Regions from separate parts of the Mesorhizobium sp. P160219 genome, predicted to be linked through region 1. Evidence: predicted binding sites of a transcription regulator. Region 1 holds the regulator's gene; each other region holds the start of a gene.

Region 1 (4,164 bases):
CGAGTCGATGGCTTCCTTGAGCACTTCCATCGAGCCCGAGAACAGGAAATCGGCATTCGGATCCGAGCCCGAGCCCTTGATGAAGACATAGTTGCCTTCGGGCTTCGCCTTGAACACTTCGCGGGCCTGCATGCGGCCGACTTCCTTGTTATCGAAGGTCAGGTAGAAGACGTCCTTGTTCTCGATCAGGCGGTCATAGCCGACGACCGGAATGCCTTCGTCCAGCGCCTTCTGCACCGCCGGGCCGATGGCCGAGGCGTCCTGCGCCAGGATGATCAGCGAGTTGGCGCCCTGCGAGATCAGGCTTTCGACGTCGGTCAGCTGCTTGCCGGGATTGGACTGCGCGTCGGCCGAAATGTACTTGTCGCCGGCAGCCTCGATCGCCGTTTTCATCGCCGCCTCGTCGGTCTTCCAGCGCTCTTCCTGGAAGTTCGACCACGACACGCCGATGACCTTGTCCTTCGCCTGCGCGACCGACATCAGCGCCAGCGACATGGCGACACCCGCCAGCATGGCGGCTGCAAATCTGTTCATCATAATCCTCCCTGCGCCGCGTGCGGCGCGACAAAACTGGCCCGAGGGCCGGCACACAGAGGCCCTATTTTTTCGAGCCTCGAAAAAATACTGGTTCAATGATAAGGCGCTGTCAACATCGATTCTGATGGATTCTGATGGCCTTGCCGAATTTTTTCGAGGTCCGCAATAAACAATGACAGGGCTGCCGGCGTCTGCCAATATTTGGCTGGTGCCGTCGAACGCCTTCACTATCATGAGGCGCGAGGAGGCCGGGAGGAAACAAATGTCGGTTGGAATCCGCCACGACGATCTGCGCCGTCGCAACCGTGCCATGGTGATTTCGGCCGTGCGCCGGGCCGGCCAGCCGTCGCGGACCGAGATTGCGGCGACCACCGGCCTCAGCCACTCGACCATATCGGCAATCTCGTCTGATCTGATTCAAGAAGGCGTCCTGATTGAAGGCAAACCTGGCGAGACAGGCGCACTGAAACGCGGCCGGCCGCAGGTCGGCCTTGGCCTCAACCCGGAAGCGGCGGCGGTGATGACCGTCGTGCTGTCGCTCAATTTCCTGTCCGTCACCGTCATCGACTATGCCGGCCACGTCGTCGCCGAGGAACAGCGCCGGCTGGACACGCTGACCAAGCCGCGCGACGAGCTGATTGGCGAATGCGTAGCAATCGTCCGGCGGCGGCTTGAGGATCCCGACCTCGATGTCCAGAGCATCGCCCGCATTGCCATGGGCATCCAGGGCATCACCGATTCGCAGGCGCGCGCCATGCTGTGGTCGCCAATCACGCCACTGACCGACATTGCCTTCGCCGACATGTTGGAAGTGGAATTCGGCATTCCGGCCACCATGGAGAACGACTGCAATATGATGGCGGTGGCGCTGCAATGGCGCCAGCCCGAGCGCTACCGCGACAACTTTATCGCCATCCTCTTGTCGCACGGCATCGGCATGGGACTGGTGCTGAAAGGCGAACTGTTCACCGGCACCCATTCCTCGGGCGGCGAGTTCGGCCACATGATCCACCGTCCGGGCGGCGCGCTCTGCCGCTGCGGGCGGCGCGGCTGCGTCGAGGCCTATGCCGGAAACTACGCCATCTGGCGCAGCGCCAAAATGATGGGCGAGGATGCCGAGCCGGTCGATATCGGCGACGCTGATATGCGCGCACTCGCCGCGCGCGCCCGCGAAACCGATGGCCCGGAGCGCGAAGCCTATCGCAGGGCCGGTGAGGCGCTCGGCTTCGGCCTCGGCAGCCTGTTTGCTCTGATCGATCCGGCACCCGTCGCCATGGTCGGCGTCAGCGCCGCCGCCTTCGACCTGATCGAACCGGCATTGCGCGAAGCGATCGCCCAGACCGCCGGCGGCCAGCACTCGAAATCGATCTCCTTCGACACCGAGCCCAACGAGCTGCCGCTGATCCGCGAAGGCTGCGCCATGCGCGCGCTCGGCTTCGTCGACCAGGAGATTTTCGCGCCGGGCATTCAGGCGAAATCCGGCAAGCATGTCGCCTGAATGGCCGGCAACGGCGCGACGCGCAGCATCCTAGTCTTCCCTAATAGCGTAGCCGGCGCCGCGAATGGTACGGATGACATCCGGCATGCGGCCGTTGTTGACGGCCTTGCGCAGCCGCCCGACATGCACGTCGACGGTTCGCTCGTCTATATAGATCGTCTCGCCCCAGACATTGTCGAGCAGTTGGCTGCGCGAGAACACGCGGCCGGGATGGCGCATCATGAATTCGAGCAGCCGGAACTCGGTCGGTCCGAGCCTGATCTCGCTCTTCTTGCGGTAGACCCGGTGCGATTCTCGATCGAGCACGATGTCGCCGACCTTGAGCACGCTCGACAGCACTTCCGGCTTGGCGCGGCGCAGCAGCGCTTTCACGCGCGCCATGAACTCCGGCGTCGAGAATGGCTTGACCAGATAGTCGTCGGCACCGGTGGACAGGCCGCGCACGCGGTCGCTTTCCTCACCGCGCGCGGTCAGCATGATGATCGGCAGCCGCTCGGTTTCGGGCCGCACTCTAAGCCGCCGGCAGAGCTCGATGCCGGAAACAGCCGGCACCATCCAGTCGAGCACCAGGAGATCGGGCACGTTTTCCTGCAGGCGGATCTCGGCCTCGTCGCCGCGTGTCACCACCTCGACCTGATAGCCTTCGGATTCGAGGTTGTAGCGGAGGAGCACGCCTAGTGGCTCCTCGTCCTCCACGACCATGATGCGTGGCGCGATCATAGGCAGTTCACCCTCATCAGGCCGGCGTGGCCATCGCCGTCTCGTCCTGCTTCGGACGATTGGCGGGCAATTGCTGGCCGGTAAGCACATAATACGCATTTTCGGCGATGTTGGTGACATGATCGCCGATGCGCTCAAGATTCTTGGCGCAGAACAAGAGATGCGTGCAGGCGGTGATGTTGCGAGGGTCTTCCATCATGTAGGTCAAGAGCTCACGAAACACGGACGTGTATTTGACGTCGATGCGCTCGTCGTCATTCCTGAGTTTTGCAAGAGCTGCCGCATCGGTGGCGGCATATTCCTCGACGACGCCTTGCACCTGGATCAGCACCAGTTGCGCCATGGCATCGATGGAGTGCGAGAGGTCGCGCGGCGTGACGCTCAAGCCCACGGTGCCGACGCGTTTGGCGATGTTCTTGGCGAGATCGCCGATGCGCTCGAGGTCGCCGGCCATGCGGATCGAGCCGACCACGGCGCGCAGATCGTTGGCCATCGGCTGGCGCTTGGCGATCAGCGTGATGGCGCGGTCGTCCAGTTCGCGCTGGCGCGCATCCATGATGGCGTCGTCGGAAACGACACGCTGTGCCAGCGCATTGTCCGAATTGAGCAGCGCCCTGGTCGAGCCGCTGACCATCGAGCCTGCCAGATCGCCCATGTCGCGGATCAGCTTGCTGATCTGCCCGAGCTCTTCATCGAAGGAGGCGACGGTATGTTCACCCATGATCTTGGTCCTCGTGCCTGAAATTCACCCGCCGGAAGGTTCAGCCGAAGCGGCCGGTAATGTAATCTTGGGTGCGCTTGTCGTCGGGGTTGGTGAACATCTTGTCGGTTGCGCCCTCCTCGACGAGATAGCCGAGATGGAACATCGCCGTGCGCTGCGACACGCGCGCCGCCTGCTGCATCGAATGGGTGACGATGACGATCGTGTAGTTCTGGCGCAGTTCGTCGATCAGCTCCTCGACACGGGCGGTGGCGATCGGATCAAGCGCCGAGCAGGGCTCATCCATCAGGATCACTTCCGGCGACACGGCGATGGCGCGCGCGATGCACAGGCGCTGCTGCTGGCCGCCGGACAGGCCGGTGCCGGGCTCCTGCAGGCGGTCCTTGACCTCGTTCCAGATCGCCGCCTTCTTCAGGCTCTGCTCGACGATCTGGTCCATGTCGGACTTGCGCTTGGCCAGCCCATGGATGCGCGGGCCGTAGGCGACGTTCTCGTAGATCGACTTCGGGAACGGATTGGGTTTCTGGAACACCATGCCGACGCGTGCGCGCAGTTCGACGACATCGATGTTCTTGTCGTAGATGTCGTCTTCATCGAGCGTGATCTTGCCGGTCACCCGCGCCGAATCGATGGTGTCGTTCATGCGGTTGAGGCAGCGCAGGAAGGTCGACTTGCCGCAGCCGGACGG
Region 2 (4,164 bases), 4.4 Mb from region 1:
TCGCCGCGAAACGGCCAATAGAGGCTGACCATGCGGCCGGCAATGTCGCCGATTGCCGCGTCGAGCCCTTCGGCGATAGCCCGCGACATCGCCACCCGCGCATCGGCGGAAACCGCCAACCGTGCCGCGATCAGACGCTCGCGCTCGGCCTTGCGCCAACGGCGCACATCGGTCCAGTCGGTCAATGGCGCGCGAAATTCCGGATCGAGTTCGTGCATGAAGCAAGGCGGAGAAGAATATTGCGCCCGCCCTTTGCGATCTTTGTCATCGTCGTTGGCCATGCTTCACTCCCGTGGTTCCAGCCCCTGCAAAGCTATACCCGTCCAGGCTTGCCGACATAGGCATTCGCGACATCCGGCGACGAGTCCTGGGCAGCCTTACGCGCGGCAGTCTAGCGCGCCGCGACATTGTTGCGGTGCACAAAAATCACTAGATAAAGAGAGACAAACAGGGGTGAATGCGATGAGTGAAACCAGCCATCATGTCGTTGTCGTCGGCGCAGGGTTCGGCGGTCTCGAACTCACCCGGGCGCTGGCCGGCGCACCCGTGCGCATCACCATGATCGACAAGCGCAACCATCACCTTTTCCAGCCGCTGCTCTACCAGGTGGCGACCACCTCGCTGGCGACCTCGGAAGTTGCCTGGCCGATCCGTCATCTGCTGCGCAAGCGCGAGGACGTGACGACCCTGCTCGGCAACGTCACCGGCGTCGACCGTCCAGGCAAACGCGTGCTGCTTGAGGACGGCAGTTCTGTTCCCTACGACACGCTGGTGCTCGCCACCGGCGCGCGTCATGCTTATTTCGGCCACGACGAATGGGAGCCTTTCGCGCCTGGGCTGAAGACGCTTGAAGACGCAACCACCATTCGCCGGCGCATCCTGCTCGCCTTCGAGCAGGCCGAGCGCGAGACCGATCCGGCCAAGCGCCAGGCACTGCTGACACTGGTCATCGTCGGCGGCGGCCCGACCGGCGTGGAGCTTGCCGGCACCATTGTCGAACTCGCGCACGAAACGCTGCGCGGCGAATTCCGCAACATCGACACGCGTGAGGCGCGTGTGGTGCTGGTCGAGGCCGGAGACAGGATCCTCGCCAATTTCGCGCCAAAGCTGTCCGACTATGCGCGCAAGGCGCTGGAGCGGCGGGGCGTCACGGTCGAGCTTGGCCGCGCCGTCACGCGCCTCGATGCCGAAGGCGTCGTCTTTGGCGATACGCATCTGCCGGCGCGAACCATCCTGTGGGCCGCCGGCGTAGCGGCTTCGCCCGCTGGAGAGTGGCTGGGAGCGCCGGTGGACCGGGCGGGCAGGGTAATGGTCGAGCCCGATCTGACCGTGCCGAACAGTCCTGAAATCTTCGTCATCGGCGACACCGCGCATGTCTTGCGGCCGGACGGCAAGCCGGTGCCAGGCGTGGCGCCTTCCGCCAAGCAGGAGGGCAAGCACGTCGCCGCGACGATCAGGGCGCGGCTGGCCGGCGATGGCGCGCCGCGCCCTTTCCGCTACAAACATGCCGGCGACCTGGCGACGATCGGCAAGTGGGCAGCCGCGATCGATTTCGGCCGGATCAAGCTCACGGGATGGCTTGCCTGGTGGCTGTGGGGCGTGGCGCATATCTACTTCCTGATCGGCTTCCGCAACCGGCTGTCGGTGTCGCTTAGCTGGCTATGGATCTATTTCACCGGCCAGCGGAGCGCGCGACTGATCACCCAGGGCGATGATAACAAGGGCTGAGGTTCTCAACCGCGGCCAAGGATATTCATCCAGCCGTCACCTTTTGCTGATCGACTGACTTCCCGATGGACATGGCCGGTTTTCGGCGCGAAGCTTCCGCCCGGGGCTGGGATCTTGTCACGTCGCTGGGAAGGAAAACCAATGTCACATTTGCTCAACCCCGTCTCCCGCCGTAGTTTTCTTGCCGGTGCGGCCGCCAGCGGGGCGCTGATCATGCTGCATCCGTTTTCCGCCCGCGCGCAGGCCAACCAGGCGCATCTGAGGATCATGGAGACCACCGACATCCATGTGAATGTGCTGCCTTACGACTACTACGCCGATAAAGCCAACGACACGATGGGCCTGTCGCGGACGGCCTCACTGATCGCGGCGGTGCGCAAGGAAGCCACCAATGCGATGCTGATCGACAATGGCGATCTTTTGCAGGGCAATCCGATGGGCGATTACATCGCCTATGAGAAGGGCCTCAAGGAAGGCGATCTGCATCCGATCATGAAGGGCATGAACCTGCTGGGCTATGAATGCTCGACGCTCGGCAATCACGAGTTCAATTACGGCCTGTCGTTCCTCGACAAGGTGCTGGCCGGAGCCAATTTCCCGTTCGTCTGCGCCAATCTGATCCGCGGCACCGAGCTTGCCGCCAACCCGCGCGACGACAAGCTCTACCTCAAGCCCTATGTCATCCTCGACAAGAAGATCAAGGACGGGTCGGGCGTCGAGCAGCCGATCAAGATCGGCATCATCGGCTTCGTGCCGCCGCAGATCATGGTCTGGGACCTGAAGAACCTGGAAGGCAATGTCAGGACGCGCGACATCGTCGAGGCGGCCAGGGCATGGGTGCCGCAGATCAAGGAGGAGGGCGCCGACATCGTCATCGCGCTCTCGCATTCCGGCATCGATATCAAGCAGGGCGACGGCATGGAGAACGCCTCCTTCTTCGTCGCCGGCGTCGAAGGCATCGATGCGGTGTTCACCGGCCATCAGCATTTGGTCTTCCCCGGCAAGAAGGATTTTCAGGCGCTCGAAGGCGTCGACACCGAGAAAGGCACGCTGCAGGGCAAGCCCGCCGTGATGGGGGGGTTCTGGGGCTCGCATATGGGACTGATCGATCTGCTTCTGGAACGGGACGGATCGAAATGGCGCGTAGCCTCGGCCACATCGGAGGCAAGGCCGATCTACCAGCGCGTCGACAAGGCAAACAAGCCGACGGTGGCGGACGACCAGCGCGTCGTCGATGCGCTGAAGGCGGACCATGAGGCGACACTTGCCTATGTCCGCCGACCGGTCGGCAAGACCTCGGCGCCGCTCTATTCCTATTTCGCGCTGGTCGCCGACGATCCGTCGGTGCAGATCGTCAACCAGGCGCAGAGCTGGTACCTCAAGGACATATTGAAGAGCACGCAGTGGAAGGATGTGCCGCTGCTGTCGGCGGCAGCACCCTTCAAGGCCGGCGGGCGCAACGGCGCCGACTACTATACCGACGTGCCGGTGGGCGACCTCGCCATCAAGAACGTCGCCGACCTCTATCTCTATCCGAACACGGTGCGCGCCGTCGAAATCACCGGCGCGCAAGTGAAGGAATGGCTGGAAATGTCGGCCGGCATTTTCAGGAAGATCGAGCCGGGCAAGGCCGACCAGGCGCTCATCGACACCGAATTCCCGTCCTACAATTTCGATGTGATCGATGGCGTCAGCTACGGAATAGACCTGTCGCAGCTGCCGAAATACGATGCCAAGGGTGGCGTCGCCAATGCCGGCTCGAACCGCATCGTCGGCCTCAGCTTCGACGGCAAGCCTATTGATCCGGCAGCGAAATTCGTCGTCGCCACCAACAATTACCGCGCCGGCGGTGGCGGCAATTTCCCCGACATCAATGCCTCGAAGATCATCTACGAGGCGCCGGACACCAACCGCGACGTGATCGTGCGCTACGTCGTCAGCGAAGGCACGATCAATCCCTCGGCCGACGACAATTGGTCGTTCACGCCGCTGCCCGGCACCAGCGTCGTGTTCGAGACCGGCCCCAAAGCGAAGGATTTTATATCGGGAGTGAAATCGCTCAAGATCGAGCCGGCCGGCGAGGGCGAATCCGGGTTTGCGAAGTATCGCATCCTGCTTTGAGGCAACGTGCAGCTAACAGGGAAAACGAGCGGGCATACGCCCGCTCAATCACGCTTCGGATCAGGCCTTGTAGACCACCTGGCGCACGTCGATGTAGCTGGCCCTGAAGCCGGCTTCGCAATAGTGGAGATAGAATTCCCAAAGCTTCTTGAAGCGGTCGTCGAAGCCGAGCGGGACGATCTTTTCCCACGACGCCCAGAAGCGGTTGCGCCATTCGGCAAGCGTGCGGGCATAGTCGTCCGGAAAGACGCGCTCGCGCAGATGGGCAAGGCCATGGTCGCTGCCCAGCGTCTTCAGGATCGACGGCGTCGGCAG
Region 3 (4,164 bases), 3.2 Mb from region 1:
GGAAGGATCGCTAAGTCGACGATCTAGACTGCCGAGCGTCCGCTCGCCATCCATAGAGCCAGTCGAGGTCGGCGGCGAGCTTGTCGGGCGAGCGCATGGCCAGGAACAGATTGCGGGCGATCGCCACCGGGCCGGCAGCATGCCAGGCGAGGCGGTTTACGGCCCCACGACGCGCGGCCTTGGCGACACGCGGCCGCCGAAGATTTTCCCAGATTTGAAAACTTCTGGGCAGATCGCCAGGGAAATCGGCGATAGCGTCGGCAAGCGTGATGGCATCTTCGATCGCCATTGCCGCGCCCTGTGCGGCAAACGGCGTCATCGCATGCGCAGCGTCGCCGATCAGCGCGATGCCCTGCGGGCTCGTCCACCGCTGTTGTTCGACGGTGTGGATCGGAAAGGCCGTCCATGGGCCGGCCAGTGCCACAAGCTTCGTCAGGCCCGGCGCGGTGCCGCGCAGGGCAGCCGTGAGGATCGCGGGATCGGCATGGCCCGACCAACCTTCGGCCATGCGCTCACCCTTGGTGAAGGCGGCGAGATTGAAGGCCCGGCCTTTGCTGACGGGATAGGCGACCATGTGGAAGCCTGGATGCAGGAACGTGGTGACGCAGTCGGCGGCGCCGATCGCGGCAAAGGCCTCTCCGGCCGCACCGTCGCCTGCGATTGTAGCCCGCCAGGCGAGTTCGCCCGAAAAACGGCTTTTGACGAAGTCCTCGCCTGCGAGTTGCGCCCGGACCGCCGACCAGACGCCATCGGCGCCGATCAGGAGTTTGGCGCCTGCCTCGATCTCGCGGCCGTCCACTTCGGCGGTCACGGCGACATATTGCGCGTCTTTGACGATGCCGGTCACGCGGGCGCCAGTGATGAACTCAATCTCCGGCCGTTCAGCCATTTGCGCCAACAGCGCTGCCTGCAGATCTGCGCGGTGAGCAACGAGATAAGGCGACTGCCAGCGCGCTTCGGCGGCGTGCCCGAGCGGTACCCGCGCCAGTTCGCGCAGCGTCCCGGCGTCCTTGAGCACGACCGCTTCCGGCCGCAACGCTGCGGGCAGCAGTCGGTCGAGCACGCCGAGTTTTCCAAGAATGCGTGTTGCGTTGGGCGAAAGCTGGATGCCGGCGCCAGCCGCTTCTAGGTGCTGTGCCTGTTCGATAAGCTTTACCGGATAACCCCCTCCGGCGAAGGCAAGGGCGGCGGTCAGCCCGGCGATGCCGGCCCCGGCGATTATGACCTGCCGGGACCTTATGTCTTCCATCGGGCTTGTCGCGGAAGGATCAGGCGGCCTGGTCGATATAAAGGCAACCAGCCGGCAGCGTTTCCGTCGCCCTCAGCTTCGCCGAATAGCGGTAGAGCGTCGAGCAATACGGGCAGACCTTTTCATTGTCGTCGCCCATGTCGAGGAACACATGTGGGTGGTCGAAGGGCGGGTTGGCGCCGGTGCACATGAATTCCTTGACGCCGATGTCGATTGCCGGATGGCCCGCATCGTTCTGGAAATGGGGAATGGAACCGCCTGCCATCGTCGTCTCCTTGATCTCGTCGAAAAGCATCTGGAACATAACAGGCCTGTTTGCAAGATCGATGAAATGAAACTGTCGCAAAAGCCTGTCAGAGGATACGGTGAGCCGGTTAAGTGCATGTCCCTGAAATCGGAATGGTTTTCGCCGAAGGGTCATGCGTCACAAAAGCGTGTTAGAGGCATGGCACGTCCAGCGGCGCTCCAAGGGACGGTTGGCGGGGAAGAGCAGGAACCATGAACGAACTGAAGCCGGTGCAGAGCGAATTCATCAATGTCGAGGTGGCGAGCCCCGAGGGCGGCAACCCCGATAGGTTCGTCAACCGTGAGTTCTCCTGGCTGCAGTTCAACCGGCGTGTGCTCGAGGAATCGCAGAACGAGCACCATCCGCTGCTCGAACGCGTCCGTTTCCTGTCGATTTCGGCCGCCAATCTCGATGAATTCTTCATGGTCCGCGTCGCCGGCCTTGCGGGCCAGGTGCGCGAAGGCATTGCGCTCAAGAGCCCCGACGGCCGGACGCCGGAGCAGCAGCTGGAACAATTGCTGCGCGAGGTCGAGCGGCTGCAGGAGGACCAGCAGAATAGCCTTTCGGCGCTGATGTTGCTGCTCAACAAGGAAGGCATTGAGAGCATCACCCGCGATGCACTGACCAAGGATGAAAAAGTCTGGCTGGAAGACCATTTCCAGGACCAGGTTTTCCCGGTGCTGACTCCACTGTCGATCGACCCGGCGCATCCGTTTCCGTTCATTCCCAATCTCGGCTTCTCGATGGCGCTGCAATTGCGCCATCGCAAGAATGGCGAGGAGATGAGCGCGCTTCTGCGCCTGCCGGTGGCGCTGAAGCGCTTCATCCGTCTGCCCGACCGCAAGCAGCACGTTCGCTTCATTCCGTTGGAGGAGGCTGTCGGCCTCTATATCGGCAAGCTGTTCCCCGGCTATGAGGTCAAGGGTTCCGGCACCTTCCGCATCATCCGGGACAGCGATATCGAGGTCGAGGAAGAGTCGGAAGATCTCGTGCGCCTGTTCGAGACGGCGCTGAAGCGGCGCCGCCGCGGTTCGGTCATCCGCATCGAATTCGACAAGTCGATGCCCGGCGAATTGCGCGAGTTCGTCGCCGGCGAGCTTGGCGTCTCTTCGAGCCGCATCAGCGTTCTGACCGGCCCGCTGGCGCTCAGCCAGATTTCCGAGATCGTCGCCGTGCCACGCGACGACCTGAAGTTCACCCCCTACAATCCACGCTTTCCCGAGCGCATCCGCGAGCATGGCGGCGACTGTTTCGCGGCCATCCGCGAGAAGGACATCGTCGTCCACCACCCCTATGAATCCTTCGACGTGGTGGTCCAATTCCTGCGCCAGGCGATGGCCGACCCCGAGGTGGTGGCGATCAAGCAGACGCTCTACCGCACCTCCAACGACAGCCCGATCGTGCGCGCCTTGGTCGACGCGGCCGAGGCCGGCAAGTCGGTAACCGCCCTGGTCGAGCTCAAGGCGCGCTTCGACGAGGAAGCCAACATCCGCTGGGCGCGCGACCTCGAACGCGCCGGCGTTCAGGTCGTGTTCGGCTTCCTCGAACTCAAAACCCATGCGAAAATGTCGCTAGTAGTGCGGCGCGAGGACGGCAAGCTGCGCAACTATGTGCATCTCGGCACCGGCAACTACCATCCGGTGACCGCGCGCATCTACACCGACCTGTCCTTCTTCACCACCGATCCGACGATCGCGCGCGATGTCGCCCAGCTGTTCAACTTCATCACCGGCTATGCCGAGCCGACCGATGAGATGCGGATCGCCATCTCGCCGTTTACGCTGCGCAGCCGTATCCTCAAGCACATTGCCGACGAGGTCGCCTACGCGCTGGCTGGCCGTCCGGCGCGCATCTGGATGAAGATGAACGCGCTCGTCGATCCCAACATCATCGACGCGCTCTATGACGCCAGCCGTGCCGGCGTCGAGATCGATCTCGTCGTGCGGGGCATCTGCTGCCTGCGGCCGCAGGTGCCCGGCCTGTCGGAAAACATCAGGGTCAAGTCGATCGTCGGCCGCTTCCTCGAACACAGCCGCATCTACTGCTTCGGCAACGGCCATGGCCTGCCGTCGGACGAGGCGATCGTCTACATCGCCTCGGCCGACTTGATGCCACGCAATCTCGACCGCCGCGTCGAGACTATGGTGCCGATCACCAATCCGACGGTGCATGAACAGATCCTTGGCCAGATCATGCTGGGCAACATCATGGACAACCAGCAAAGTTTCGACGTATTGGCTGACGGAACCTCCCGGCGCGTCGTGCTGGAGGAGGGTGAGGAACCGTTCAACGCGCAGGAATATTTCATGACCAATCCGAGCCTGTCGGGACGGGGTGACGCGCTGAAGTCGCATGCGCCCAAGCGCATCGCGCAGTTCAAGCGTCGCAAGAAGAACACCGGCTGATGATTTCAACGTCCCAAGGCCGGCTGCAGGATCGCCGGCCGCTGTCCATCATCGACATCGGCTCGAACTCGATCCGCCTTGTCGTCTATGAAGGGCTGGCGCGCTCGCCTACCTTGCTGTTTAACGAAAAGATGCTGGCCGGTCTCGGCCGCGGCATCGTTTCGACCGGCAAGCTCGATCCCGAGGCGGTGACGCGCTCGATGGAGGAGTTCCGCCGTTTCCGC

The links. Region 1 encodes PhoB, which activates phosphate uptake and scavenging genes when phosphate is short. Its sites were predicted from a motif close to TGTCATNNANCTGTCAT; they were not measured.
Region 2: a site for PhoB is predicted at 1,752-1,768, ahead of AC3EMP_RS22115 (bifunctional 2',3'-cyclic-nucleotide 2'-phosphodiesterase/3'-nucleotidase). Genes of this name have one in related genera too.
Region 3: a site for PhoB is predicted at 1,577-1,593, ahead of AC3EMP_RS16375 (RNA degradosome polyphosphate kinase). Genes of this name have one in related genera too.

What each region holds. Positions count from the first base shown of each region.
Region 1 covers NZ_JBYNWG010000001.1:193,562-197,725, forward strand. The annotation lists gene xylF (D-xylose ABC transporter substrate-binding protein) at 1-534, opposite strand, end outside; gene AC3EMP_RS00965 (ROK family protein) at 800-2,035, shown strand; gene phoB (phosphate regulon transcriptional regulator PhoB) at 2,066-2,755, opposite strand; gene phoU (phosphate signaling complex protein PhoU) at 2,772-3,476, opposite strand; gene pstB (phosphate ABC transporter ATP-binding protein PstB) at 3,517-4,164, opposite strand, start outside.
Region 2 covers NZ_JBYNWG010000001.1:4,554,905-4,559,068, reverse strand. The annotation lists gene AC3EMP_RS22125 (5-formyltetrahydrofolate cyclo-ligase) at 1-281, opposite strand, end outside; gene AC3EMP_RS22120 (NAD(P)/FAD-dependent oxidoreductase) at 463-1,728, shown strand; gene AC3EMP_RS22115 (bifunctional 2',3'-cyclic-nucleotide 2'-phosphodiesterase/3'-nucleotidase) at 1,870-3,849, shown strand; gene AC3EMP_RS22110 (SAM-dependent methyltransferase) at 3,910-4,164, opposite strand, start outside.
Region 3 covers NZ_JBYNWG010000001.1:3,372,659-3,376,822, forward strand. The annotation lists gene AC3EMP_RS16365 (FAD-dependent monooxygenase) at 11-1,249, opposite strand; gene AC3EMP_RS16370 (zinc-finger domain-containing protein) at 1,269-1,514, opposite strand; gene AC3EMP_RS16375 (RNA degradosome polyphosphate kinase) at 1,748-3,940, shown strand; gene ppx (exopolyphosphatase) at 3,940-4,164, shown strand, end outside.